2 regions of the Staphylococcus haemolyticus genome follow, and region 2 is predicted to be linked to the other one. Evidence: predicted binding sites of a transcription regulator. Region 2 holds the regulator's gene; the other holds the start of a gene.

What was found. The regulator LexA, encoded in region 2, represses DNA repair genes until DNA is damaged. The targets are predictions, from matches to a motif close to CGAACATATGTTCG.
Region 1: the regulator LexA is predicted to act here: its motif matches at 4,779-4,792, upstream of cadC (Cd(II)/Pb(II)/Zn(II)-sensing metalloregulatory transcriptional repressor CadC).

Annotation. Positions count from the first base shown of each region.
Region 1 covers NZ_CP035292.1:11,818-26,320, reverse strand. Annotated here, with positions in the region: gene EQ029_RS12325 (LysR family transcriptional regulator) at 1-217, opposite strand, end outside; gene EQ029_RS12320 (YeiH family protein) at 332-1,327, shown strand; gene EQ029_RS12315 (IS6-like element IS257 family transposase) at 1,401-2,075, shown strand; gene cadA (cadmium-translocating P-type ATPase CadA) at 2,215-4,398, opposite strand; gene cadC (Cd(II)/Pb(II)/Zn(II)-sensing metalloregulatory transcriptional repressor CadC) at 4,391-4,735, opposite strand; partial or broken gene EQ029_RS12300 (helix-turn-helix domain-containing protein) at 5,030-5,137, opposite strand; gene EQ029_RS12295 (IS6 family transposase) at 5,199-5,873, opposite strand; gene EQ029_RS12805 (SdrD B-like domain-containing protein) at 6,021-14,474, opposite strand.
Region 2 covers NZ_CP035291.1:1,523,784-1,540,581, forward strand. Annotated here, with positions in the region: gene tkt (transketolase) at 47-2,035, opposite strand; gene EQ029_RS07325 (DUF896 domain-containing protein) at 2,139-2,372, opposite strand; gene sosA (DNA damage-induced cell division inhibitor SosA) at 2,496-2,729, opposite strand; gene lexA (transcriptional repressor LexA) at 2,872-3,495, shown strand; gene EQ029_RS07340 (CAP domain-containing protein) at 3,725-4,750, opposite strand; gene guaC (GMP reductase) at 4,765-5,742, opposite strand; gene rpsN (30S ribosomal protein S14) at 5,889-6,158, opposite strand; gene rpmG (50S ribosomal protein L33) at 6,339-6,488, opposite strand; gene EQ029_RS07360 (catalase) at 6,581-8,092, opposite strand; gene EQ029_RS07365 (amino acid permease) at 8,306-9,760, shown strand; gene EQ029_RS07370 (hypothetical protein) at 9,901-10,215, shown strand; gene EQ029_RS07375 (Cof-type HAD-IIB family hydrolase) at 10,303-11,106, opposite strand; gene thrB (homoserine kinase) at 11,159-12,076, opposite strand; gene thrC (threonine synthase) at 12,079-13,140, opposite strand; gene EQ029_RS07390 (homoserine dehydrogenase) at 13,146-14,423, opposite strand; gene EQ029_RS07395 (aspartate kinase) at 14,622-16,004, shown strand; gene EQ029_RS07400 (hypothetical protein) at 16,070-16,651, opposite strand.

The DNA of each region.
Region 1 (14,503 bases), on a different replicon from region 2:
CAATACTTTCCCGTTGCAATGCATATTGTAATAGCTTTTCGCCATCTCTAGTTAGTTTTAAATATGGAGATTTAAATTCAAATATTTTAACATTATATTTTAATTCTAAACGTTTAATATCACGACTCACAGAAGGCTGCGAAGTATATAAATTTTCTGCTGCTCTAGTAAAACTTTCTGTTTTCATTACTTCAATTAATACCTTATACGGATCCATGCATCATTCTCCTTTAAGTCTAATATAACATTTTTGATATATATACTATACTTATTATTTATTTAACGCTATAACAATAACGTGCTAAGATTTTATATCGAGGTGAAAGTACATATGAAATCAATAACGCAGGCTTCATTTATGAAAGGTATTATGTTTACATTTACGATTGCAATAATCAGTTATATATTAGCTAAATTTCCTATTTTACATACGATTGGGGCATTAGCTATTGCCATCATTTTTGCGATGATATACCGCCAAGTCATAGGTTATCCTGAGCATATTCGCCCAGGTATTACGTTTGCATCGAAACGTTTATTGAAATTTGCGATTATCTTATATGGGTTAAAATTAAATATGGGAGATATTCTAGGTAAAGGCTGGAAATTACTACTTATTGATATTATCGTAATTATCTTTTCAATAAGTTTAACTTTAATTTTGAATCAAATTATTAAAGGAAATCAAGATATCTCTATACTACTTGGTATTGGTACAGGAGTATGCGGAGCTGCAGCTATTGCAGCTACAGCACCAATCTTAAAATCTAAAGAAAAAGACACTGCAATAAGTGTAGGTATTATTGCACTAATTGGAACTATATTTGCACTTATTTATACAGCTATCGAGGCTATTTTTAACATACCTACTATAACTTATGGCGCTTGGACAGGTATCAGCCTACATGAAATCGCTCATGTCGTCTTAGCAGCAGATATTGGCGGACCAGAGGCAATGACATTTGCTTTACTTGGAAAATTAGGCCGTGTGTTTTTACTTATTCCATTAAGCATTGTCTTAATTTTGTATATGCGTTATAAGTCACACTCAAGTCAAGTACAACAAAAAGTCGATATTCCTTATTTTCTCATTGGCTTTATCTTAATGGCTTGTGTCAATACATTTATTCCTATTCCTTCATTACTTATGAATATTATAAATGTTATTACAACGGTATGTATGTTAATGGCGATGGTTGCTCTAGGATTGAATATCGTTTTAAAAGAAGTTATTTCAAAGGCACTTAAACCTTTCATAGTAATATGTATAACTTCAATTTGTCTGTCTGGTGTGACTCTCTTAGTTACTTCTATAATGTTTAAATAAGGTAACATGTTATATGTGATTCTGTTGCAAAGTTGAATTTATAGTATAATTTTAACAAAAAGGAGTCTTCTGTATGAACTATTTCAGATATAAACAATTTAACAAGGATGTTATCACTGTAGCCGTTGGCTACTATCTAAGATATGCATTGAGTTATCGTGATATATCTGAAATATTAAGGGAACGTGGTGTAAACGTTCATCATTCAACGGTCCACCGTTGGGTTCAAGAATATGCCCCAATTTTGTATCAAATTTGGAAGAAAAAGCATAAAAAAGCTTATTACAAATGGCGTATTGATGAGACGTACATCAAAATAAAAGAAAAATGGAGCTATTTATATCGTGCCATTGATGCAGAGGGACATACATTAGATATTTGGTTGCGTAAGCAACGAGATAATCATTCAGCATATGCGTTTATCAAACGTCTCATTAAACAATTTGGTAAACCTCAAAAGGTAATTACAGATCAGGCACCTTCAACGAAGGTAGCAATGGCTAAAGTAATTAAAGCTTTTAAACTTAAACCTGACTGTCATTGTACATCGAAATATCTGAATAACCTCATTGAGCAAGATCACCGTCATATTAAAGTAAGAAAGACAAGGTATCAAAGTATCAATACAGCAAAGAATACTTTAAAAGGTATTGAATGTATTTACGCTCTATATAAAAAGAACCGCAGGTCTCTTCAGATCTACGGATTTTCGCCATGCCACGAAATTAGCATCATGCTAGCAAGTTAAGCGAACACTGACATGATAAATTAGTGGTTAGCTATATTTTTTACTTTGCAACAGAACCTTTTAGGGGTAGGACTTTTCTTCAAATTGAAAAGCCCCCCTTGAATTGCGCACAGCGTGACCTTACTATTCTGTTTTCTACCTATTTATCCTTCACTCTCATCAGTCGTAAACTATTTAATGCTACCAAAATAGTAGCTCCCATATCGGAAAGAATCGCTATCCAAAGAGTTAACCATCCCGGGATAACTAATAGTAAGGCAATTATTTTAATTCCGATAGCAAAAGTGATGTTAGCTTTAATGATATTTAAAGTTTTTCGACTGAGTCTTACTGCAAATGGAAGCTTACTTAAATCATCTCCCATTAATGCAATATCAGCTGTTTCAATTGCAGTATCCGTTCCAGCACCGCCCATTGCAATTCCAACAGTAGATGCAGCAAGTGCTGGAGCATCATTAACGCCATCGCCAATCATAGCTACATTATCATACTCCGATTGCATTTTTTTAATATAATCTAATTTATCCTGTGGCATCAATTCAGACTGAATATCAGAAACGCCTACATGTGTACCGATTGCATTTGCAGTACCTTGATTATCACCTGTCAGCATAATTGTTTGCTTGATACCTAACTGATGAAGTTTTTGAATCACATTTTTACTTGTTTCACGAACCTCATCTGCAACGGCAATTACGCCGAGAATTGTTTTTTCCGTTCCAATAATCATGGCTGTTTTTCCTTGGTTTTGTAGGATTTTCACATTGTTTTCAAACCCAAGGCTAAAATCGGAAACATTTAATTCCTTGAAAAGTTTTGGACTTCCAATATAGTAAGTAGTTCCGTTTACAATCCCTTTTATACCTCGCCCAGTAATCGAAGTGAATTCTTCCACTTGTACATTAGAATAAGGGATATTATCTTGCTCTGCCTTTTTCATTATTGCTGAAGCAAGTGGATGTTGTGAACGATATTCTAAAGCTGTAATGGTAGAGAATAGCTCTTTTTCTTCCACTTGGTCATTTAATACTTCAAAATCTGTTACCACTGGTACACCTTTTGTCAGTGTTCCTGTTTTATCAAATGCGACTGTCTTAATGTCTCCTAATTTCTCGAGATAGACACCACCTTTAACCAACACACCTTTTTTCGCTGCATTTCCAATTGCCGAGACAATCGAGATTGGAGTAGAAATAACTAATGCACAAGGACATCCAACTACAAGAACTGCTAATCCTTGATAAACCCATGTATCCCAACTGCCACCAAAGAATAGGGGTGGAACGACTGCAACCAAGGCTGCAATAACCATAATGATCGGAGTGTAGTATTTCGCAAATTTATCAACGAATGCTTGGGCTGGAGCACGCTCCCCTTGTGCTTCTTCAACAAGATGAATAATCTTGGCAATGGTTGTATCTTCTACGTATTTGGTGATTTTTACTTCAATTAGTCCCTCTTCGTTAAGCGTACCTGCAAATACTTCGTCATCTACCGCTTTGGAGACGGGAACAGATTCTCCTGTTATAGCTGCCTCATTGACAGCCGACAAGCCATTCACAATGATTCCATCCATGGCAATTTTCTCCCCTGGTTTGACAATCATGATATCACCCACAGCGATATCGTCCACATGGATTATTATTTCCTGACCATTTCGTCTAACTAGTGCTTCTTTTGGGGCGATATCCATCAATGAACGTATGGATTGTCTTGCTCTGTCCATAGAGAAGCGTTCAAGTGCTTCACTGATTGCAAAGAGAATAACAACAATAGATGCCTCTGCCCATTTACCAATAATGGTAGCTCCAATAACGGCAACGGTCATCAGGGTTTTCATGTCGAAATCAAAGCGTATCAAATTTTGAAAACCGACTTTAAATAATGAATATCCGCCAATTACAATAGAACCTACAAATAACATGGAAGTTACGAGGTTATCTTCTCCATTTACAAAGTGAGAAAGGTAACCAAAAGCAATTAGTAGTGTGGCAAACAGCAATGTACTATGTTTTTTATAAAATGGTGTTTTCTCTTCTTTATGAGCCTTAGTGTCATCTTTAACCCTTTGTATCGTTTGATTCGCTAGTTTTTCAGGAGATACTTTTAGATTCTCAAAAGCACCTGCTTTTTCAAGTTCTTCAACCGATGCATTTCCATATACATCAATTTTAGAAGCGCCAAAGTTTACTTTTGCGTCTTGAACGCCTGGAATCTTTTTAACATTTTTCTCAAACTTTCCTGCACAATTTGCACATGTAAATCCTTGGACCCGATAGACGTTCATTTCTTCTTCCATTAGTTTAACCTTTTGTTCAGACATTGACCTTCACTTCTTTCTTATGTGCTAGGGCGATCATCATTATCTGCCCGATATGTTCATCATCTAAAGAATATAAAGCTAGTTTTCCTTCTTTTCTAAAGTTGACCACCCCTTGCTTATAAAGCGTACGTAAATGATGAGATGCATTTGCTATCGTAACACCTAAGATATTTGCTATATCACAAACACACAACTCTTCATCCTGACACAGAGCGTAAGTAATTTTTGCTCTATTTTCATCGGCAATAGCCTTTAACATTTGGCTAACACCAGAAATATCAACTGTTTGTAAATCCCCTTGTATTCGATTAACCTTTTCTTCGTCATAACAAAAAATTTCACAAGTATCTTTTTTTTCATATTATCATCCCATCTTCATTCAAATATTTATTTGAGTATACTATAACCATTTTCGACTCATCATACAAGCAAATATTTGAATGAAAATAAAAGAAGTAAGTAGGGCATAAAATTCTAGTCTCAAAAACGAACGTTATTGAGAAAAAGAATATAGAAAAAAGAGAGAGCATATTTGCACTCTCTTTTCTTGTCTTTAAAAGCTCATAATCGATTATTATCATCCGTTTTGGGACGCTATGAGAAGCTCTCATTTACATCGAAGTAAAGTTTATTAAATCAAGTCATTATCGTGTTTAATTCTATAAACAGTCTGTCTTGTTATATTCACTTCTTTCGCAATTTTACTAATTGCTTGACCTTCTTCCAACATCTCTACAACGGTTCTGTTGCAAAGTCAGAAAAAATATAACTAATTATCATTTTAACATGGTAGTATTCCCTTAACTGGCCAACATGTGATTAATTTCGTAGCACGGCGAAAATCCGTAGATCTGAAGAGACCTACGGTTCTTTTTATATAGACCATAAATACATTCAATACCTTTGAGTGTATTCTTTGCCGTATTGACGCTTTGATATCTCGTCTTTCTCACTTTAATATGACGGTGATCCTGCTCAATGAGGTTATTAAGATATTTAGATGTACAATGACAGTCGGGATTAAGTTTAAAATCTTTAATCAACTTAGACATTGCCACCTTCGTCGAAGGTGCCTGGTCTGTAATTATCATTTGAGGTTTATCAAATTGTTTAATAAGTCGCTTAATAAACGCATATGCTGAATGATTATCTCGTTTCTTACGTAACCAAATATCTAATGTATGACCATCTGCATCAATGGCACGATATAAATAGCACCATTTTCCTTTTATTTTAATGTATGTCTCATCAACGCGCCATTTATAATAAGCTTTTTTATGCTTTTTCTTCCAAATTTGATACAAAATAGGAGCATATTCTTGAACCCAACGGTAGATCGTTGAATGATGAACGTTAACGCCGCGTTCTCTTAGTATTTCAGATATATCACGATAACTAAGCGCGTATCTTAAGTAATAGCCAACGGCTACAGTTATTACATCTTTATTAAATTGCTTATATCTAAAATAATTCATAGAGAACGCTCCTTTTTTGTTAAAATTATACTATAAAATTAACTTTGCAACAGAACCTCTATCAATCTATATCATAGTATTTAAAATAAAACCAGGCCATGAAAGGCCTGGTTTTATTTTTCACTGTGTAAATATAAAGTTTATTTATTATTTTTCTTCATTATTTTTGTTTTTACGACGTCTGCCAATTAAGAATAATCCACCAAGTGTAGCGAATAGTGAGCCAAATAATGTGCCATTATTTGGAACATCATTACCAGTATCTGGTAATTCTTTATTATTTGATTTATCTGTTTTGTCATTATGATCTTTATCTGAGTCTGAATCGCTGTCGCTGTCTGAGTCTGAATCACTGTCGCTATCTGAATCAGAGTCGCTATCTGAATCAGAGTCGCTGTCTGAGTCTGAATCGCTGTCGCTGTCTGAGTCAGAGTCTGAGTCGCTATCGCTGTCTGAATCAGAGTCGCTGTCGCTATCTGAATCAGAGTCGCTATCGCTATCTGCGTCTGAGTCTGAATCGCTGTCTGAGTCTGAATCACTGTCGCTATCTGAATCAGAGTCTGAATCGCTATCGCTGTCTGAATCAGAGTCGCTATCTGAATCAGAGTCTGAATCGCTATCGCTGTCTGAATCAGAGTCGCTGTCTGAGTCTGAATCACTGTCGCTATCTGAATCGCTGTCGCTATCTGAATCAGAGTCGCTGTCTGAGTCTGAATCACTGTCGCTATCTGAATCAGAGTCGCTGTCGCTGTCTGAGTCTGAGTCGCTATCGCTATCTGAGTCTGAATCGCTGTCGCTATCTGAGTCTGAGTCGCTATCTGAGTCTGAGTCTGAATCGCTATCGCTGTCTGAGTCTGAATCACTGTCGCTATCTGAATCAGAGTCGCTATCTGAATCGCTATCGCTGTCTGAATCGCTGTCGCTATCTGAATCAGAGTCGCTGTCGCTGTCTGAGTCTGAGTCTGAGTCGCTATCGCTATCTGAGTCTGAATCGCTATCGCTGTCTGAGTCAGAGTCGCTATCGCTATCTGCGTCAGAGTCGCTATCTGAGTCTGAGTCTGAATCGCTATCGCTGTCTGAGTCAGAGTCGCTATCGCTGTCTGAGTCTGAGTCGCTGTCTGAGTCAGAGTCGCTATCGCTGTCTGAATCAGAGTCGCTGTCAGAGTCTGAATCGCTATCGCTGTCAGAATCAGAGTCGCTGTCAGAGTCTGAATCACTGTCGCTATCTGAATCAGAGTCGCTGTCGCTGTCTGAGTCAGAGTCTGAGTCGCTATCGCTATCTGAGTCTGAATCGCTATCGCTGTCTGAATCAGAGTCGCTATCGCTATCTGAGTCTGAGTCTGAATCGCTATCGCTGTCTGAGTCAGAGTCGCTATCGCTGTCTGAATCAGAGTCGCTGTCTGAATCAGAGTCGCTATCTGAGTCTGAGTCTGAATCGCTATCGCTGTCTGAATCGCTGTCGCTATCTGAATCAGAGTCGCTGTCGCTGTCTGAGTCAGAGTCGCTATCGCTGTCTGAATCAGAGTCGCTATCGCTGTCTGAATCAGAGTCGCTGTCAGAGTCTGAATCGCTATCGCTGTCAGAATCAGAGTCGCTGTCTGAGTCTGAATCACTGTCGCTATCTGAATCAGAGTCGCTATCGCTATCTGAGTCTGAGTCTGAATCGCTGTCGCTGTCTGAATCAGAGTCGCTGTCGCTGTCTGAGTCAGAGTCTGAGTCGCTATCGCTGTCTGAATCAGAGTCGCTGTCTGAGTCTGAATCACTGTCGCTATCTGAATCGCTGTCGCTGTCTGAGTCTGAGTCGCTATCTGAATCGCTGTCGCTGTCTGAATCAGAGTCGCTGTCTGAGTCTGAGTCGCTGTCTGAGTCTGAGTCAGAGTCTGAATCGCTGTCGCTATCTGAATCAGAGTCGCTGTCGCTGTCAGAGTCTGAATCACTGTCGCTATCTGAATCAGAGTCGCTGTCGCTGTCTGAGTCTGAGTCTGAGTCGCTATCGCTATCTGAGTCTGAATCGCTATCGCTGTCTGAATCAGAGTCGCTATCGCTATCTGAGTCTGAGTCTGAATCGCTATCGCTGTCTGAGTCAGAGTCGCTATCGCTGTCTGAGTCAGAGTCGCTATCGCTGTCTGAATCAGAGTCGCTGTCTGAGTCTGAATCAGAGTCGCTATCTGAATCAGAGTCGCTGTCTGAGTCTGAATCACTGTCGCTATCTGAATCAGAGTCGCTGTCGCTGTCTGAGTCTGAGTCGCTATCGCTATCTGAGTCTGAATCGCTATCGCTATCTGAGTCTGAGTCGCTATCTGAGTCTGAGTCTGAATCGCTATCGCTGTCTGAGTCTGAATCACTGTCGCTATCTGAATCAGAGTCGCTATCTGAATCGCTATCGCTGTCTGAATCGCTGTCGCTATCTGAATCAGAGTCGCTGTCGCTGTCTGAGTCTGAGTCTGAGTCGCTATCGCTATCTGAGTCTGAATCGCTATCGCTGTCTGAGTCAGAGTCGCTATCGCTATCTGCGTCAGAGTCGCTATCTGAGTCTGAGTCTGAATCGCTATCGCTGTCTGAGTCAGAGTCGCTATCGCTGTCTGAGTCTGAGTCGCTGTCTGAGTCAGAGTCGCTATCGCTGTCTGAATCAGAGTCGCTGTCAGAGTCTGAATCGCTATCGCTGTCAGAATCAGAGTCGCTGTCAGAGTCTGAATCACTGTCGCTATCTGAATCAGAGTCGCTGTCGCTGTCTGAGTCAGAGTCTGAGTCGCTATCGCTATCTGAGTCTGAATCGCTATCGCTGTCTGAATCAGAGTCGCTGTCAGAGTCTGAATCGCTATCGCTGTCAGAATCAGAGTCGCTGTCTGAGTCTGAATCACTGTCGCTATCTGAATCAGAGTCGCTGTCGCTGTCTGAGTCAGAGTCGCTGTCTGAGTCTGAATCACTGTCGCTATCTGAATCAGAGTCGCTATCGCTATCTGAGTCTGAGTCTGAATCGCTGTCGCTGTCTGAATCAGAGTCGCTGTCGCTGTCTGAGTCAGAGTCTGAGTCGCTATCGCTGTCTGAATCAGAGTCGCTGTCTGAGTCTGAATCACTGTCGCTATCTGAATCGCTGTCGCTGTCTGAGTCAGAGTCTGAGTCGCTATCGCTATCTGAGTCTGAATCGCTATCGCTGTCTGAATCAGAGTCGCTATCTGAATCGCTATCGCTGTCTGAATCGCTGTCGCTATCTGAATCAGAGTCGCTATCGCTATCTGAGTCTGAGTCGCTATCTGAGTCTGAGTCGCTATCTGAGTCAGAGTCGCTATCGCTGTCTGAATCTGAATCACTGTCGCTATCTGAATCGCTGTCGCTATCTGAATCAGAGTCGCTGTCGCTGTCTGAGTCAGAGTCTGAGTCGCTATCGCTGTCTGAATCAGAGTCGCTGTCTGAGTCAGAGTCGCTGTCTGAGTCTGAGTCTGAGTCGCTATCGCTGTCTGAGTCAGAGTCGCTATCGCTGTCTGAATCAGAGTCGCTGTCTGAGTCTGAATCAGAGTCGCTATCTGAATCAGAGTCGCTATCTGAATCGCTATCGCTGTCTGAGTCAGAGTCGCTATCGCTGTCTGAATCAGAGTCGCTATCTGAATCGCTATCGCTGTCTGAATCAGAGTCGCTGTCAGAGTCTGAATCGCTATCGCTGTCAGAATCAGAGTCGCTGTCAGAGTCTGAATCACTGTCGCTATCTGAATCAGAGTCGCTGTCGCTGTCTGAGTCAGAGTCGCTATCGCTGTCTGAGTCAGAGTCGCTGTCTGAGTCAGAGTCGCTATCGCTGTCTGAATCAGAGTCGCTGTCTGAGTCTGAATCAGAGTCGCTATCTGAATCAGAGTCGCTATCTGAATCGCTATCGCTGTCTGAATCGCTGTCGCTATCTGAATCAGAGTCGCTATCGCTATCTGAGTCTGAGTCGCTATCTGAGTCTGAGTCGCTATCTGAGTCAGAGTCGCTATCGCTGTCTGAATCTGAATCACTGTCGCTATCTGAATCGCTGTCGCTATCTGAATCAGAGTCGCTGTCGCTGTCTGAGTCAGAGTCTGAGTCGCTATCGCTGTCTGAATCAGAGTCGCTGTCTGAGTCTGAATCACTGTCGCTATCTGAATCGCTGTCGCTATCTGAATCGCTGTCGCTATCTGAATCAGAGTCGCTGTCGCTGTCTGAGTCAGAGTCTGAGTCGCTATCGCTGTCTGAATCAGAGTCGCTGTCTGAGTCTGAATCACTGTCGCTATCTGAATCGCTGTCGCTATCTGAATCGCTGTCGCTATCTGAATCAGAGTCGCTGTCGCTGTCTGAGTCAGAGTCTGAGTCGCTATCGCTGTCTGAATCAGAGTCGCTGTCTGAGTCTGAATCACTGTCGCTATCTGAATCGCTGTCTTCATCAAAGTATCCGTTATCAATGCTGAAGTCATCATGATCAGTAATAGTTACATGTACTTCTTCACCATCAGCATCTTTTTCATCATCACTGCCTGAGTTTGTAATAGTTTGAGTTAAGCCTTCAGGTTTATCAAAATGTACAATATAGTCACCACTATCTAAACCAGTAAATTGATATTTACCACTTTCATCTGTTGTTGTTGTTTTTAATACGTTACCATTATCATCTTTCAATGTAACAGTTACGCCTGCGATCCCTTTTTCATCAGAATCTTGGATTCCGTCTTTATTAGTATCTTCCCATACATAGTCGCCTAAATTATATTTTGGTGTTTTATAGAATCCACTATCCAATGTCCAGTTATCAGCACCATTAATGACACCTGTAGTTGTTAAACCATCAGAATCTTTTTCGTCATTATTTCCAGCATTTACTGTTGTAGGTGTATAGTCCTCAGGTGTTGTGAAAGAAACTTCATACGTTCCATCTTCTAAATCAGTGAATTGATATTTACCACTTTCATCTGTTGTTGTTGTACCAATTGTATTACCATCACTATCTTTTAGTGTAACAGTCACACCTGCGATTCCTTTTTCATCAGAATCTTGAATACCATCTTTGTTAGTATCTTCCCATACATAGTCACCTAAATTATATGTTGGTTTATAAAATCCTGAATCTATCGTTTCATTATCTGCATCTTTAATAATGGCAGTTGTTGTTGTGCCATCAGAATCTTTTTCATTATCATTACCAGAATTAACAGATGTTGGTTTATAGTCTTTTGGCGTTTCAAAATCTACTGTATACGTTCCATTTTCTAAACCAGTAAATTGATATTTACCACTTTCATCTGTTGTTGTTGTTTTTAATACGTTACCATTATCATCTTTCAATGTAACAGTTACGCCTGCGATCCCTTTTTCATCAGAATCTTGGATTCCGTCTTTATTAGTATCTTCCCATACATAGTCGCCTAAATTATATTTTGGTGTTTTATAGAATCCACTATCCAATGTCCAGTTATCAGCACCATTAATGACACCTGTAGTTGTTAAACCATCAGAATCTTTTTCGTCATTTCCAGCATTTACTGTTGTAGGTGTATAGTCCTCAGGTGTTGTGAAAGAAACTTCATACGTTCCATCTTCTAAATCAGTGAATTGATATTTACCACTTTCATCTGTTGTTGTTGTACCAATTGTATTACCATCACTATCTTTTAGTGTAACAGTCACACCTGCGATTCCTTTTTCATCAGAATCTTGAATACCATCTTTGTTAGTATCTTCCCATACATAGTCACCTAAATTATATGTTGGTTTATAAAATCCTGAATCTATCGTTTCATTATCTGCATCTTTAATAATGGCAGTTGTTGTTGTGCCATCAGAATCTTTTTCATTATCATTACCAGAATTAACAGATGTTGGTTTATAGTCTTTTGGCGTTTCAAAATCTACTGTATACGTTCCATTTTCTAAACCAGTAAATTGATATTTACCACTTTCATCTGTTGTTGTTGTTTTTAATACGTTACCATTATCATCTTTCAATGTAACAGTTACGCCTGCGATCCCTTTTTCATCAGAATCTTGGATTCCGTCTTTATTAGTATCTTCCCACACATAGTCGCCTAAATTATATTTTGGTGTTTCATAAAATCCTGTATCAACAGTCATATTGTCAGCATTATCAATGATACCTTTTGCTACCACTACATTGTAATCTCCATCTTTTTGACCATCCGAATCAATTTTATCATTCCCAATTGTATTTGATGGTGACGGAGTATAATTATTAGGAATAACAAATTCAACATTATATGTTCCATTTTGTAAGTTATTAAACTGATAACGTCCTGTGTCATCTGTTGTTGCACGTTGTAATTCTTTGTTATTACTATCTTTAAGAATGACGTAAACACCTGGAATACCTTTTTCGTCATCATTTTGGATACCGTCTTTATTTTTATCTAACCATACATAGTCCCCAAGATTATATGTTGGGTTATCTCCTTGTGCTGTTGAAGAGCCATTAATATAACTGACGGTTGTACTTTTAGTACCTGTTGGATATCTTGAGGCTTCATTACCGTAACGTGTTAACTCATAATTTGTACTAACATTACCAGTACCTGACGGTTTAACCGCTTGAGTAATAATATAACGTGCTCCTTTGTTCAAATTACTACGGTTCAGATCTATGTCTACTCTAGTATTATTAAGACTATATTGAGGTGTAAATTTACTAGTCACATCCTTAACTGCAGATCCATTTAAATCTGGATTAAAGCTATCTACTAAAACATTACTATCTAACACTTCATATACTTTTACCTCATTAGGTATAAAAGTACCATTTTGAACTATTGAAAAGTATTTTGCATCATAAATTCTATCGCCAGATTGATTTAAATAAACAACTTCATTATGTTGATTATTTACATTATCAACATTTGCTACTGCTGCATTTGTAATATCATTTTCTTTATTACCATAATCTACTACGAAGTTTTCACTAACTTCCTGATTAGCGATAGTAACATTCATAGGATAAGTTTGTTTATCTGTAGTTACTGTCTCTCTTTTTGGTGTCGCTAAAAGATTAAAGCTACCTGTAATGTTTTGATATTGATCTACATAATTAGTAAAAGTGTATGTAGTTGTATTTGTTGTTTCATCATAAACACCATTTGCTACAATTGAGCCTTCCTTACTACGTAATTGTGTATTTTTAGCCGGAAGTTCTAAAGCACCAGGTCTAATGTAATCACCGTACTTTATAGTAAAAGTATCTCCTTCTTTAATACTGTTATCCAATTCATAATCAGCAGATAATTTTAATTGCTCATTGCTTGTTGGCCAAACCGTATTGTTATCATGTTGATTATTTTTCTTATTAAGTGTCAAACTAGCATTTGTAATATGAATTTTATCATTTACTAAAGATCCACCTGTACTTGATGTAGTATCAGTGCTATTTAAGGCAAAAGTAGTTGGTGTACTATCTGTTGATGCTGTTGACATTGGCGCTACGGCTACTAATGTCATAAACGGACTAGCTAATCCATAATCCGGATTTGAAAAGTCTGTTTTAATTGTTTCAGCTACAACTGCATTATCAATTTGATCTTGTGTTGCTGTTTCTAAATTCACATCATTACTTACTGCATCAACGATTGCGTCTTTATTATTACTTGTACCTGCATTTAAATTATCTACCATATCATTTGTGTATGCTTGTTTATTTGCAACTGAACTATCTGAAGTAATAGATAGGGCATCTGTAGTAGATGACTTGCCAGTTGTATCAGTTAAATTATTTGATTGTTTGGTTGCATCTGATGGGCTTGCTTCTGAGCTATCTAATTTATTAGATGTTGTATCTTGAGTTGTATTATTTTTTGAAGAAGTAGTTGAAGATGACTCTTCTTTTAGTTGTTCTTTTGTACTTTGTGTCGTTGCTTCATCTGTTTTAGAGTCTTGTTGCGTTGAAGGTTGTTCTGTTGTTGAAGATGACTCTTCTTTTGGTTGTTCTTTTGTACTTTGTGTCGTTGCTTCATCTGTTTTAGAGTCTTGTTGCGTTGAAGATTGTTCTGTTGTTGTAGATGACTCTTCTTTTAGTTGTTCTTTTGTACTTTGTGTCGTTGCTTCATCTGTTTTAGAGTCTTGTTGCGTTGAAGGTTGTTCTGTTGTTGAAGATGACTCTTCTTTTGGTTGTTCTTTTGTACTTTGTGTCGTTGCTTCATCTGTTTTAGAGTCTTGTTGCGTTGAAGATTGTTCTGTTGTTGAAGATGACTCTTCTTTTAGTTGTTCTTTTGTACTTTGTGTCGTTGCTTCATCTGTTTTAGAGTCTTGTTGCGTTGAAGATTGTTCTGTTGTTGAAGATGACTCTTCTTTTAGTTGTTCTTTTGTACTTTGTGTCGTTGCTTCATCTGTTTTAGAGTCTTGTTGCGTTGAAGGTTGTTCTGTTGTTGATGTTTCTGCTGAGTCAAATTTATTAGCTGAATTGCTATCTACAGTTTCATTTGTAGAGTCTGCAGTATTTTCAGCAGCCTGCGCTTCATGATCGGCACCAAAAATCAGCGTAGCCCCTACTAATATAGATGCTGTTCCTACAGTAAATTTTCTAATTGAGTATTTGTTTAATTTGTTGGATAAAAAATCTACTTTTTTATTAATTGGTCCTTGTTTTCTTTTACTCATAATTTACCTCCTAATAAATAAATTAATAA
Region 2 (16,798 bases):
ACTTTCCAATGAAAGCCTTCTCAGTTCTCTAATTTCTTATCTAATATTAAAATGTGCGAATTTGATTTAATACATTTTCTTTAGTGAAACCATATTTTTCTACGACTAAGTCGCCAGGGGCACTTGCACCAAATTGGTCAATACCTATCACTTTACCTTCAGTGCCTACATATTTGTGCCAACCTAATGGTGATGCCATTTCAATTGCAACACGTTTAGTAATTTCTTTAGGAATTACAGACTCTTTATATTCTTCTGGTTGTTGTTCAAAAGCAAACCAGTTAGGCATTGATACTACACGTACACCTTTACCTTGTTTATCTAAATCTTTAGCTGCTTCAATTGCTAAGCTAACTTCTGAACCAGTAGCAAGTAATAGATACTCAGGTTTAGTTTCAGTTTCGAAAACAACATAAGCACCTTTACGAACACCTTGTTCAACTGTCTCTTCATCTACATCTAAATATGGTAGATTTTGACGAGTTAATACTAAAGAAGTTGGTGTTTGTTCTGATTCAAGAGCTACTTCCCATGCTACTCTTGTTTCATTTCCATCAGCTGGACGAATGACATTCATATTTGGTATTGATCTTAAGCCCGCTAATTGTTCAATAGGCTCATGAGTAGGTCCATCTTCACCTACAGCGATTGAATCATGTGTGAAGATGAATGTTGAATTTAATCCCATGATAGCTGATAAACGCAACGCTGGTTTTAAGTAGTCACTAAATACAAAGAATGTTGCACCATAAGGGTGTAATCCACCATGTGCTGCCATACCATTTACAGCTGCACCCATTGCGAACTCACGTACACCAAACCATATATTTTTACCTTCAGGTGTATTTCTATCATAATCAGTCGCTTCTTTAACGTTAGATTTGTTAGAACCAGCTAAGTCAGCAGAACCACCAAAGAATGACGGAACTGATTTACTTAATGCTTGAATTACTTCACCTGAATCAGCACGTGTTGCTGCATTATGATCGCTATCAAAGCGTGGTAATTCATCTCTATAGTTTTTAGGTAGTTTACCACTAATAGCTAATTTAAATTCATCTGCTAATTCTGGATATTGTTTAGAATAATTTTCTAGTAATGCTTTCCATGCATCTTCATGCTCATTTGCACGTTTTAACATAGTTGTTTGGAAAATTTCATATACTTCTTCTGGCACATTGAAACGTTTCTCAGGATCTAAACCATATGCTTCAAAAGTTAATTTTCTCTCATCTGAACCTAGTGGTGCACCATGAACACCATTAGTACCACTCACGTTTGGAGCACCATAACCGATAATTGTTTTAACTTCAATCATAGTTGGACCATTTTGAGATTTAGCTTTAGTTATTGCTTTATCGATAGCGTCTAAATCATTACCATCTTTTACTAATATGTGATTCCAACCGTAACTTTCAAATCGTTTCTTAACATCTTCAGAGAAGGCTTTATTTAATTCGCCATCTAATGAAATATCGTTTGAATCATATAAAACAATTAGTTTATCTAATTGGTTATGGCCAGCAAATGAAGCAGCTTCATGAGAAATACCTTCCATTAAATCACCATCAGAAGCTAGCACATAAGTATAGTGGTCAACTATATTGAAATCATCTTTATTAAATTTACCAGCTAAATGGTCTTCAGCTAAAGCCATACCTACAGACATAGCAAAGCCTTGTCCAAGTGGGCCAGTAGTAACTTCAACACCATCAGTATGTCTAAATTCTGGGTGTCCAGGTGTTTTAGAACCCCATTGTCTAAATTGCTTTAATTCTTCTAATTCAAGACTGCCTGAAACATGTAACAAGCTGTATAATAGCGCAGAGCCATGTCCAGCCGACAATACGAAGCGGTCTCTATTAAAATAGTCTTTAGATTGAGGATTAAAATTTAAGTGGCGTGTCCATAAAGTATAAGCCATTGGTGCTGCTCCCATAGGTAATCCAGGGTGACCTGAATTAGCTTCTTCGATTGCATCAATACTTAAAGCTCTAATCGTATCAATCGCTAGTTGATCTTTCTCGTTAAACATCTCTAATACTTCCCTTCTACTTTAATCATCTTTCGTATATTATAACTTAAAAATATTGAAATTGATAATCGTTTAAACTGAACGAACTATAATCTAATATTTACTAATCTTTATTTTGTTCTTGTATCTTTTTTAATTTTTCAGGTGTTACATCATTACCTTCAGGATCTATCACCTTTGTACTCTCAATTTGTTGTTTAAACCCTTTTCTAAATGCTTCGAGGTATTTCTTACGTAATTTCGATTGCTCTTTAGCTTCAGCTTCAGTTAAACCTTGTTCCTTTTTCTTTTTAGCAAGCTCATTAATTCTATCTATATTTAAATTATCATTAGACATAACTATCACTCTTTCTATATTCCCATTAATATTTTCTCTTTTACTTCATAAAATATAACAAAAAAGAGGTCTGGACAAAAGCTATTGACATTTAAATAGCTTTGACAGACCTCAAATTTATAATCATCTTACAAATGCGAACACTTTGTAGTTATTTTGTTCCCCATTTGTAGTATTTACGTTCTTATTATCATCTTTAATAATTGCCTTTTTAGAAATAGTATGGTCAGTTATTTCGTACGTTCGTTCCATTTGAGCGTTATGATATAAATTCATGAAAAATACTATAAAAACAACACAAGATATTGATACAACAGCTATATTAGTTAATAATTTATTTTTATATTTATTAAACATTACTTTCACCTCTAGAACATTTGTTTGTATAAATACTTTAACAGAACATCTGTTCTTAGTCAACATAAAAACGAACAAATGTTTGTTCAATATTAAAATCAGTGCTATAATATAGTTAAATAAAATTAGGGAGTGCCTATATATGAGAGAATTAACTAAACGTCAAAGTGAAATATACGATTATATTAAACATGTAGTACAAACTAAAGGATATCCACCAAGCGTACGAGAAATTGGTGAAGCAGTAGGGTTAGCGTCGAGTTCAACTGTTCATGGTCATTTATCTAGACTGGAAGAAAAAGGATATATTAAACGAGACCCTACGAAACCGAGAGCCATTGAAATTGTTAGCGAACAAACTAACGATGCAGTTAATATGGAGGAAACAATTTATGTTCCTGTAATTGGTAAAGTTACTGCCGGAATTCCGATTACTGCAGTTGAAAATATTGAGGAATATTTCCCTTTACCAGAACATTTAACATCAACTCACAATAGTGATATTTTTATTTTAAATGTTGTGGGTGAAAGTATGATTGAGGCAGGTATTTTAGATGGAGATAAAGTTATAGTTAGAAGCCAAACCATTGCTGAAAATGGAGACATCATTGTTGCGATGACTGAAGATGATGAAGCAACAGTTAAACGCTTCTATAAAGAAAAAACACGTTATAGATTACAACCTGAAAATAGTACAATGAGTCCTATTTATCTTGATAACGTTACTGTTATCGGTAAAGTTATTGGTTTATACAGAGAACTGTAGTTTTAATTTCTAAAATTTACGTTAACCTCTCTCTTATATATTTCTATATAAAAAGAACTAGCAAAGTCTACAATGTAAACTTCGCTAGTTCTTTTGCTTTTCATTTTCTTTTTTATTCAAAATTTCTTTAACCTTATCTAGAATATCTAGTTTATTAACATCTTTAGTTGTCATAATATCAACTTCCTTATCAACAAAAAGATACCCTTAATAAGTCTCGTTAAAACACTTAGCCCGTATAATTTTCTGTCCAATATGGTTGTCGTTTTTCATTAAAATCAACGCCTACGCCTAGAGTACTGAAATTTGTATTCAATATATTCTTTCTATGACCAAGTGAATTCATTAACCCCTCATGAGCAAATATACTATTTTGTTGCCCATACGCTAAATTTTCACCTGCCACATTGAAATCAATGTCATCATCTTTTAATCGATCAAAAGGAGATTCACCATCTAAATTGTTATGATCAAAGTAATTTTGTTTTACCATGTCTTCACTATGATTTCTTGCTGTATTGGAGACATCTTTTGAGTAACTAAGTGTATTCAACCCATGCTGTTTACGCTCAGAATTAACTAAATCATAATTTTGATATTCAAAGCTTTGTTCTAATGTTGAAGATGGCGCACCGTAATGTTGAGTCAACCTTTTTTCCATGGCATCACTAACTTGAAGTAATGCAGTAACACCATTGTCATTATGTTTATCATAAAAAACAGTTGTATAAATATTATCTTCATGGAAAACATCATACTCATCGCTACTTATATCAACACGGTATCTACCTTTAACAATTTCCTTTAAAGGTTTACCAAGTCTATCCTCAACAACATTTTTAGGGGTGTTATATTTTACCTTAGATTTAGATGTAATGACATTTTGATTACTATATAAAGCATTGACTTTATTTCCTAAATAGCTAACCATTATGAAATTATCGTAATCATTATTGTAATAGGTATACCATTTAGCGCCATATTCATTAGATGTTACTCTTTTAGGTTTCCCCAATTGATTTTCAACTTTGTCTTTAGACATATTCATCTGAATATTATTAATAGCAAAGTCCTGTTCTGTAGGTGTTTTGAGCGTATTGTTTTTTAAACTCGAATCTTGATTCATAACTTGCTGAACTTTACTTCTTACGTCATTCTGTAATTTTACTAGTGTTTGATTTTCCTTTAATGGTATGAATAAAGCTACAACTAATAACACCAAAGAAAACAAAAGAAATTTTTTAATAACATACACCTACCACTCAAGTTTTAATCCTTGTCCCCATTAAAAATTGAATTTCGCACTATAACATAATCGACAGTTGTTAATGATTTTAAATCTTTTCCACCTGCATATGAAATCGAGCTTTGTAAGTCTTGTTGCATTTCAACTAAAGTATCTTTTAATGATCCTTTATGTTCAACAAACATTTTTTTACCTTCAACATTCTTGTGTTCACCTTTTTGGAATTCAGATGCACTACCAAAATACTCTTTATAACGTTTGCCGTCTAATTCAACTGTTTCACCTGGCGATTCTTCGTGAGCCGCAAATAGAGATCCTATCATTACCATGCTTGCACCAAATCGAATTGATTTAGCAATATCGCCATGTGTTCTTAAGCCACCATCAGCGATTATAGGTTTACGCGCTGCTTTACTACAAATATTTAATGCTGCTAATTGCCAACCACCAGTGCCAAAACCAGTTTTTATTTTTGTGATACAAACTCTACCTGGTCCGATACCAACTTTAGTTGCATCTGCACCTGCATTTTCAAGTTCTCTAACACCTTCTGGCGTACCAACATTTCCAGCAATTACAAATGTTTTTGGAATATATTTTTTTATGTGTTTAATCATTTTAATAACTGAATCTGAATGACCATGAGCTATATCAATCGTAATATATTCAGGAACTAATTGTTTGTCAGCTAATTCTTCTATAAACTTAAATTCATTTGCTTTAACACCTACAGAAATAGAAGCAAACAATCCGTCTTTTTGCATTTTTTGAATAAATGGAATACGAGCTGCTTCGTCAAATCGATGCATAATATAAAAATAATCATTTTTTGCGAACCAATGAGCTAATTCTTCACTCATAACAGTTTGCATATTCGCTGGAACAACAGGTAATTTAAATGTTTTCGGTCCAAATTGGACAGTTGTATCACATTCTGAACGACTTTCAACTATACATTTATTTGGAATTAATTGAATATCTTCATAATCAAAAATTTTCATACTTTTTAGCCCCTATACAATCTTATTTATTAAGTAAAAACGAACGTTTAGTATATTAAATATAAAAATCATTCATTTTCTCACCCTTATATACTTTACAATTTTTTAATTGTCTTGTAAATGGACTAAAGTACTAGATTTGCATTTTACCAACTTGATTTTTTGACACCAGGTATTTGTCCTTTGTGTGCATGTTCTCTAAAAGCAATTCTAGACATTTCAAATTTTCTTAATACACCTCTTGGACGTCCTGTTACTTTACATCTTCGAGTTAAACGCGTTGGTGAAGAATCACGTGGCAACTTACGTAATGCTTCATAATCTCCTTTAGCTTTTAATTCTTTACGTAATTCATAATATTGATTAACTAATTTTTCTCTTTTCATTTCTTTAGCAATTTTAGATTTTTTTGCCATATATTTCACTCCTGTTTTTTAAATCGTAATTATTACGTTTTATATAATAACACATGATTTTAAATTTACAAGACTGATGACTTAATTTCATTTAAATAATTAAAAAAACCGAAGTATAAGATTATTATACTTCGGCAAGCTCTAAGTTTATCTTTAATGTCGTATTTAAAAGATAAGAGATTATTTAGTTTCACGGTGTAGCGTGTATTTATTTAATCTTGGGCAATATTTTTTCATTTCAATACGCTCAGGATTATTACGTTTATTTTTAGTAGTAATATAATTACGATCGCCACATTCTGTGCAAGCTAATGTTACATTAACGCGCATAATTAACATCCTTTCTCATTTAACTAGGAATACTTACGATTTAAAATTTTACCATATTAAAATGCTCTACGCAATCTAATTTTTTAGTACTATTAAAAATTCTCGTAAGTTTCGTCGTTAGTACCTTCTAAATCAACATCATTAATATCGATTTCTAATGCTTTGGCAACACCTTTACCATATTCTGGATCAGCTTTATAACAATGACGAATATGTCTATGTTTAACGTCTTCACTCACACCATCCATTGCATTTGCTGTGTTAGTAAAGATTCTTTCTTTAGCATCATCAGATTGTAAACGGAACAATTTACCAGGTTGTTCAAAGTAATTATCATCATCTTGTCTTTGATTGTACTCATAACCGTCTCCATCTACTGGGAATGCTGGTTTTTTATATTCAGGTTGTGATTGGTAAACACCTTTATTATTTGGATAATAATGAGGTCCACCACCTTGATTTCCATCAAGGAATCTCATTTGACCATCACGACTAAATGGACACATATTTTCAATGCCAACACCTTTAGGTTGGTTAACAGGAATTTGCCAATGATTGACACCTAATCTATAACGTTGCGCATCACCATATGAGAATAGACGTCCTTGTAACATTTTATCTGGTGAGAAATCTAGACCAGGAATAATGTTTGTTGGAGCAAAAGCAGCTTGTTCAACATCCATGAAATAATTCTCAGGATTTCTATTTAGCTCAAATTCACCCACTTCAATTAATGGGTAATCACCTTTATACCAAACTTTAGTTAAATCAAATGGATTATCTGGATGATTTTTAGCTTGTTCCTCTGTCATAACTTGAATGTACATTTTCCATTTTGGATAATCGCCATTTTCGATTGCATCGTATAAGTCACGTTGTGATGACTCTCTATCTTGACCTACAATTTCAGCCGCTTCATCATCTGTATAATTTTCAATGCCTTGTTGTGTTCTAAAATGATATTTAACCCAAACACGTTCACCCTCATCATTGTACATAGAATACGTATGTGAACCGAAGCCGTGCATATGACGGAAGTCTTTAGGCATACCTCTATCTGACATTAAAATTGTAACTTGGTGTAGTGCTTCCGGTACGCCAGTCCAGAAGTCCCAGTTATTTTGAGGGCTTCTCATATTTGTTCGTGGATCTCTTTTTACGGCACGGTTTAAGCTCACAAATAATTTTGGATCTCTAAAGAAGAATACAGGTGTGTTATTACCTACTAAATCCCAGTTACCGTCTTCAGTATAGAATTTAAGTGCAAATCCTCGGATATCTCTTTCTAAATCAGCAGCGCCACGTTCACCCGCAACTGTTGAGAAACGTGCAAACATTTCTGTTTGTTTTCCTACTTCTGAAAAGATTTTAGCATTTGTATATTTCGTAATATCATTTGTTACTGTAAACGTACCGAATGCACCTGAACCTTTCGCGTGCATACGTCGTTCTGGAATTACTTCACGATCAAAATGTGACATTTGTTCTAAGAAATATGCATCTTGCATTAACAACGGACCTCTAGGACCAGCTGTCATACTGTTTTCTCTATCTGAAACTGGGTGCCCAAACAAACCAGTTAATCTTTTATCATCTTTCGCCATAGTTAATTCCCCTTTCACTTATTTATAATAATTATAATGTAGAATCTACTAATAATAAACCCATAACCCCTATAATTAAAACATTTTTAATAACCTATAAAATTTCAGAAAATTTAAAATTTTTAAGCTGATTTGTTGAAAAGTTATTGAATACTGTCCTTAAAAGGATTAAAATGGTTTGTATATTTTAAATTTAGAATTAGGAGACATCATATGGAAGATAACAATATGAAAAGAGGTCTTAACTCAAGACACATATCTATGATTGCTATAGGTGGCGCAATTGGTACGGGGCTCTTTGTAGCAACAGGTAGTGTTGTTGCTCAAGCCGGTCCTGGTGGCGCTATATTAGCTTATTTATTAATTGGCATAATGCTTTACTTTTTAATGTCGTCAATTGGTGAATTGGCAACATTTTATCCTGTTTCAGGATCGTTCAGTTCATACGCAACGCGATTCGTAGACCCTTCTCTAGGTTTTACTATGGGATGGTTATACTACATCATGTGGGCATTAGTATCCAGTGTAGATGTTATGGTAGCTTCAAACGTTTTATATTATTGGGATATATTTAAATTCTTTAGTCCACTTACTTGGAGTTTAATCTTTATCACAATTGTATTTTTATTAAACATCTTCACGGTAAAAGCTTTTGGGGAAACTGAATTTTGGTTATCTTTAGTTAAAGTATTAACTATTATTATATTTATTATTGTTGGTTTCTTGATGATCTTCGGTATATTAGGTAGCCATACTTACGGTTTTGAAAACTATACTAAAGGCGAGGCACCATTCGTAGGTGGTTTATCTGGTTTCTTAGGCGTTTTACTAGTAGCCGGATTCTCAGTTGGTGGTACTGAAGTTGTAGCAGTAACTGCTGGCGAATCTGATAATCCAGAAAAAACAATGCCTAAAGCTGTTAAACAAGTTTTTTGGAGAATTTTATTATTCTATGTATTATCAATTGGTGTTATTGCAGCTATCATTCCTTATACAGATCCATTATTATTAAATGAAAATGAATCAGTAACACAAAGCCCTTTCACAATTGTATTTGACAGAATTGGTGTTGCTTTTGCCGCTTCAGTTATTAACGCTGTTATATTGACATCATTATTATCTGCGACAAATTCAGGTGTTTACACCACTAGTAGAATGTTATTCTCTTTAAGTGATGAAAAACAAGCACCAAAGTTCTTAAGTAAGCTTAATGAAAAATCCAAATTACCTTTAAGAGCATTAGTTACAACATATATTCTAATCGTTGCAATTATCATTATTGCTAATTTTTATTCAAATGCTGTATTTAGTTTATTAAACATTATAGGTTCATTGGTAATCATTGTTTGGGCAGCTAGTTCATGGGCACAAGTGAGATTGCGTAAAGCTATTAAACTTCAAGGACAAGATATCAATCAACTTTTACCTTATAAATCACCATTGTACCCTCTTGGACCAATTTTAGTATTTGCAACTTTAATTTTCTTATACTTTGGTAATTCAATTGGAGATTTATTCGATGGTAATATAGGTAAATTTTTCGTTAACATCTTACCTATTATTATTTTAGGACTCATTTTCTTAGCTCATAAATTAATAAGAAAAACGAAGTTCGTTAAATTAAATGATATGGATATCACACCACATCATTATCATAAAGAAAATTAAATAATAAAATGCGAGCACTAAAAGTATAGTAAATCCTTTTTAGTGACTCGCATTTTTTTGTTTCAACATATTGATATTTTCGAAAAAACAGTTATCTAGTATAATAGTAGTAAAGATAATGACTTAGAGGTGAAAGCAAGATGGTTGGTCAAACAAACTTATTTGATGATGTCATTAAGAGTGAAGAACGTTTCGTTATAGTAGTACAATCACTAGAAGAAAAAAATGGTCAATTACTAAAACGTACATTAAGAGAGTACCCTAGTCTTGAACATGACCAAATGGAAAATTTATTTACACATTTAAAAGATGTATTTAGTACTGAACCTTTCAGAGAAAACCAGTCTGCATTTACAATTACAGTGTATACAAATTTAGATTATGCTGCTGATCAAGTTTACGCTTATGTAAAGCGATCAAAAGGGAAGCACGAATGGACACATACTGCTAAATAATAAAAAAGGCATGAGATCGAATGGATCATTCATCATGGTAATTATGATGAAATAAACTACATTCGTATACTCATGCCTTATTTTGTATTACAAAAGTGTTTTTAAAGCTGCGGGAATACCATTAGAATCGTTATCTAACGTTATTTTGTCTGCAATAGCCTTCAGTTCCTCATTTGCATTTCCCATCGCGATAGCACAACCCACTACTTCAAACATTGATTGATCATTTAAACTATCACCAAAACAAATTACTTCAGATAATGATACATTTAATTTTTCACATAATGCTTTAATCGCATTACCTTTTGAAACATCCTTTGCCATAAATTCTAAAAAGAATGGTTTACTTGTTGTTACATCAATTTCTGAATTAAAACTTCCATGCATATCATCACGTACTTTAGCAATATTTGTTGCGTAATCAACGCCCATCGCTTTTGGAACGCTATCGTTAATATAAGCTTTAATATCATTTACACGTTTCATAGGTAGCCCGGTAAGTTCTGATTCAATATCTCTATATTCATGATCACCATCATGGATAATATGACCATCTTGATATGTCAGGATTAAAAAGTTATGTTCACGACAAAAATCCACAATAAGGTCAAAATTCTTCTTAGATACACTTTGACTCACTTCTACTTCTTCTGTTGCTACTTTGATTGTTTTACCGCCGTTGTAACTGATGATATAACTATCATGAACATCTAATTCTAATTCTTTTGCAATTGGTAGCATACCTTCAGTTGGTCTTCCTGAAGCTAACACTACTTTATAGCCTTGGTTTTGAATATCTATCAAGTAATTTTTAGTTTCTTTACTTACTTTATTCTCACTATTAATTAAAGTATCGTCCATGTCCATAACGATCATTTTATAATTACTCATATCTGAAGTGTACTCCTTTCGAAATTTACTCGTTTATATTTTACAATAAATTTTATGAAGGATACACAATTTCTTCAACAACGCCAATTTCATTGATTGTTGCTAATTCTGAATGACATGTTGTAACGGCTTTTCTTAACGCTCTAACTAATTGACCACTCTTCTCCTTAGAACTCATTGTTAATATGGTAGGTCCTGCACCACTAATAACTGTCGCATATGCATCATATTGTTGAGCTATAGCTTTAACCTCTTTAAATTCAGATATTAAATGTTGGCGATATGGCTCATGGAAGCCATCCTGTGACATCATTTTCCCAGCAAGTCCATAATTATGTTGAATTAATGCACACAGCATCGTATTACTTATTGCACTACTTTGAACCGCGCGCTTATGAGAAAATTGATCAGGTAAAACGTTACGAGAATCTTCAGTCTTTAATTCATATGGAGGTATAGTTAGAATTATATCAACATCTGGCACATCAATATGTGCTACATTCGTTTCTTTTGTATCTGGATTATAAAAGCCTGCTAATAAGCCACCATAAATTGTAGGCGCAACATTATCTGGATGACCTTCTATTTCTGTAGCTAATTGAAGTAATTCATATTTAGAAAGCTGAATATTGCCAAAATAATTTGCAATGTATAAAGCGCCTACCAATGCAGACGCCGATGAGCCTAAACCTCTAGCTAATGGTATATCACTTCGCATTTCAACACTTAAACTAGGTAATTTTACATTATATTTAGATGCGACTTGCTGAGCCACTTTAAAAACATAATTGTCTTTGTTCTTAGGAAGTGAATCTAATTCAGAATTTAAATATGTAAATTCCCATTCTTCCTCTTCAATTCGTTTCACATAAAGATGTAAATATTTATCTATAGCCATACCTATCGAATCGAAACCAACGCCTAAATTAGCAGTAGACGCTGGTATCTTTAAGTGCAACTGTTCAGTCATTTTTACAAAGCTCCTTTAATGTAATCAATAATACTTGATTTATCGTTAGGAAGCGGTTGAATAGGGTTATCTAATATTGAAATAGCAGTATCAGGATCTTTTAATCCATTACCAGTTAAAATAGCTACTATTTTTTTGCCTTTAGGTAATTGTCCTGCTCGATGTAATTTAATCAGACCTGCAATTGAGGCGTTACTAGCTGGTTCGCTAAATACACCTTCTTTAGAAGTCATTAATTGATAAGCTTCTAAAATTTCTTCATCAGTAACGCTATCAATCAATCCATTAGATTCGTCTAACGCATTCGTAGCTTTAGTCCAACTAGCTGGATTACCAATTCGAATAGCTGTAGCAATTGTTTCAGGGTTTTTAATCACTTTATTTTGAACAATTGGTGACGCACCTTCTGCTTGGAAGCCAAATAATCGAGGTAATTGACTACCTTTTTTCTCATGGTATTCTTTAAAACCTTTCCAATAAGCAGTAATATTGCCTGCGTTTCCAACTGGAATTGCGAGTACGTCTGGAGCTTGTTCCAATTGTTCAACAATTTCAAATGCACCCGTTTTTTGTCCTTCAATACGATACGGATTCACTGAATTAACTAACTCAATTTCTTCATCATTTTCAGCAATTTCCTTAACAATTTCTAAAGCCTCATCAAAGTTTCCTTCAATAGAAACAATTTCAGCACCATACATAACAGCTTGCGATAATTTACCGAGTGCAATCTTACCCTCTGGAATAACTACAATTGCTTTTAATCCAGCTCGTGCAGCATATGCAGCTGCTGAAGCTGATGTATTACCAGTAGATGCACAGATAACAACTTTTTTCCCTTGTTCTTTTGCTTTAGTAACTGCCATGACCATACCTCTATCTTTAAAAGAACCTGTAGGATTTGCACCTTCATATTTTACATATAAATCAATATCCAACATCTTAGACAAGTTCTCACAATGAATTAATGGAGTATGTCCTTCATTTAATGTTAACTTTGGTGTGTCGCTGTTAACTGGTAAATATTCTTTAAACTCTTCAACTAAACCTTGCCATCTTTTCATAAACATTAAACCCCTTCAACTGGATAAATTTTCTCGATATTAAAATCAGCTTTACTTAAAACGTCCTCTGGTGACTGATCTAAACCTATAATAACTACACCATACGTTTGTTCATCACGTTGTTCAACTTGTAGTGATTTATGGAAAGGTAACGTTTCTTTCAATAATGATTTAAATTTTTCTTTTGATAAGTCACTATTAAGAACAATATAATAGTTTAACTTCTCTTGAATAGCTACGACATCTTCCGTATCCATAATTTCGCGAGTTGCATCGGTTTTCAATTCAAAATGAGGTGGTAATGTATGCGTATTTGATTCAAAGAATAATGCCACATTTAGTAAATCACTTACAACAGCACTTCCAGTAGCTAAGCTACCTGCACCTTTCCCATAGAACATTGTATCGCCCACTGCATCGCCTACGACATAGATTGCATTATATTCATCTTCAACTGTAGCTAGTTGATGGGATTTATGTATTAATGTTGGTTCAACTGATGCGTTTACTTTACTATTTTGATAAGTTCCCTTACCAATCAATTTAATTTTATAACCTAATTTGTCCGCGACATTGATATCAGATAAAGTTGTCTGACTTATACCACGAACTTTAACATCATTTAGTTTAATGACTTGGTTAAATGATAAATAAGAAGTGATAACAACTTTACGTGCTGCATCAATACCTTCTACGTCATCAGTCGGATCTGCTTCAGCAAAACCTAGCCTTTGCGCTTCATCAAGAGCATCTTCAAACGTTGTTTGTTCACGTGTCATTTTAGATAAGATGAAGTTAGATGTACCATTTAGTATTCCCATAAATTTAGAAATGTTATTAGCATTCAATCCATTATTAATAGCATTTACTATAGGGATACCACCGGCAACACTCGCTTCGAATTTCAACGCAAGTCCCTTTTCCTCAGCTAAATCTTCTAGTAGCTTCAAATGTACGGCTAATAAATCTTTGTTTGCAGTAATTACATGTTTACCGCTTTTCAAAGCATCTCTTAACCAATCAACAGTAGGTTCAATGCCCCCCATTACTTCAATGACGATATCGATAGAATCATCATTTAAAATTTCATTAACATCTTCAGTTAAATGATATCGACTAATATTTATAGGTCTTTTCTTAGATTTATCACGCACTAAAATATGCTTTATAACAATATCTTTGTTTAACGTATCTATAATTTGTTGTCGATTCTCTTCAATTATTTTAACTACACCCGATCCCACTGTTCCTAGACCAAGCAAAGCAATATTTAATTCTTTCATATTTTTATCTTCCTCCATTTGTATAACTGAGAAATACAATTGTTTTATTGAAATATACTTTATTTTAGTATACTATTAAACCATATTAAATTAATAGGACTTTTTAGCATAAAATGTAAATACTTAGCTTTATATTATCATGTGGTATCAGAAAATTAAATAGAATTTTCTGATTTTTTAGAAAGGTTGATTAGGTATATGAAAGTGGCAAAATTCGGCGGTAGTTCAGTTTCAAATGCAACACAAATCAAAAAAGTCCTAGATATCGTTAATAGCGATTCAGATCGTAAAATTATTATTGTTTCTGCACCAGGCAAAAGACACAAAGATGATGTTAAAACGACCGATCTTCTAGTTCGATTATATGAAAAAGTAATGAATAATCTTAATTATCAAGATAAAAGGAAAGAAATTATTCAACGTTATGCAGATATTTTACATGATCTTGATATGGATGATTCATTATTAAAAGTAATTGATGACACATTAGAAGAGATTATTTCAACTTTAAAAGATAAGCCTTTAAGATTATACGATGCAATTCTTTCTTGTGGTGAAAATTTTAATGCGCAATTAATTGCATCTTATAATGATTCGCAAGGTTTTAAAACGACATACCTTTCTCCAAAAGATGCAGGTATTCTAGTTACAGATTTACCGCAACAAGCTCAAATCTTGGAAGAAGCTTATGAGAAGATTAGTAAATTAAAAGATATTGAAGGTAAAATTATTATCCCAGGATTCTTTGGTGTTTCTAAAAATGATTATGTCGTTACGTTCCCAAGAGGTGGTTCTGACATTACAGGTGCAATCATTGCTAGAGGAATTAGAGCATCTTTATATGAAAACTTCACTGATGTATCAGGTATTTATAAGGCAAACCCTAATATAATTAACAATCCGGATCTTATTGAAGAAATTACGTATCGTGAAATGCGAGAACTTTCATATGCTGGGTTTAGCGTCTTCCATGATGAAGCATTGCAGCCACTCTATAAACACAGAATTCCAGTGGTTATTAAAAATACTAATCGCCCTCAAGATAAAGGTACATTTATACGCCATGATAGAGATGTAAGTGATAAAAATGTCATTATAGGTATAAGTTGTGATAAAGGATTTAGTGTTATTAATATTAAAAAATATCTAATGAATAGACAGGTCGGCTTCACACGTAAAATTCTTGAAATATTAGAAGATTACAATATTTCTTTCGACCATATGCCTTCAGGTATTGATAGTATTAGTATCATCCTTCGAACACATCAATTAAAAGGTAAAGAAAAAGATGTACTTAACGCTATACGTAAACGTTGCGATGTTGATGAATTAAGTATTGAACACGACTTAGCGATTTTAATGATTGTTGGTGAAGGAATGAATAAAGCAATCGGTACTGCTAACACTATTACCCATGCGTTAGCAGAGTCTAATATCAATTTGAAAATGATCAACCAAGGCTCGTCTGAAATATCAATGATGTTCGGTATTTCAATTGAAGATGCAGATAAGGCTGTTTTATCTACATATGAATATTGTTATCATGGCATTTGTTTGAAAAATCTAAATAAGCAAGCATAGTTAAAAAGCATCTAGTATTTAAGTAGTCATGTTTTGTACATTCCACTTAAATATTAGATGCTTCTTTATAATTTGTTATGAGCTAATGCCTCATTGATACGTTGCTCCCCTACGACAACTTTTAATATAACAAATTGATAATAACTTAATGAGTCTAAAACCATTTTATAATTAGGTAATTGATGGTAATTTTGATTATCCAATAAGTCGTACATTAGCACGATTTCTGGTTTAATATAATCTACTCCCCATGTCAGCGAATGAAAATAAATACTATTCTTAGGAATTCTAATATTACTATCTAATCTAAATATCCACTCTTCATTTACGACATCATAAATAAAGATATTCATTAATAATTCTCCGTTAAAAGTAATATCTATGTGTGCAATTTCGGGTACACTTAATTGGTCTCGATTCATTAAATTATTATTTTTATCATAATAATTTAAATGATACGTGGACGAAATTACTTTTAATACTTCAACTAGTTGTTTACGCTCTACGCATATGTCGACTCTAGAAGGTAGAATAAAATTATCACTTAAAAATAGCTGCATTGCGACTTCCCCATGAAATTTGAATGAAGTACGACATTCATTTTTTAATATTTTAACTAGCTCTTCTACATGTTGTTGATGTTCCATATTACTACCTCCAAAGGAAACGCTTTCATACATTAATTATACATATCCTTATTTCTGATTTCAATTTACGAATTGTGAAGGATTGTAAATTTGATAATAAACAAAATAATAATATTGCTAAAATTAGGTAATATTTATTATTTTAAT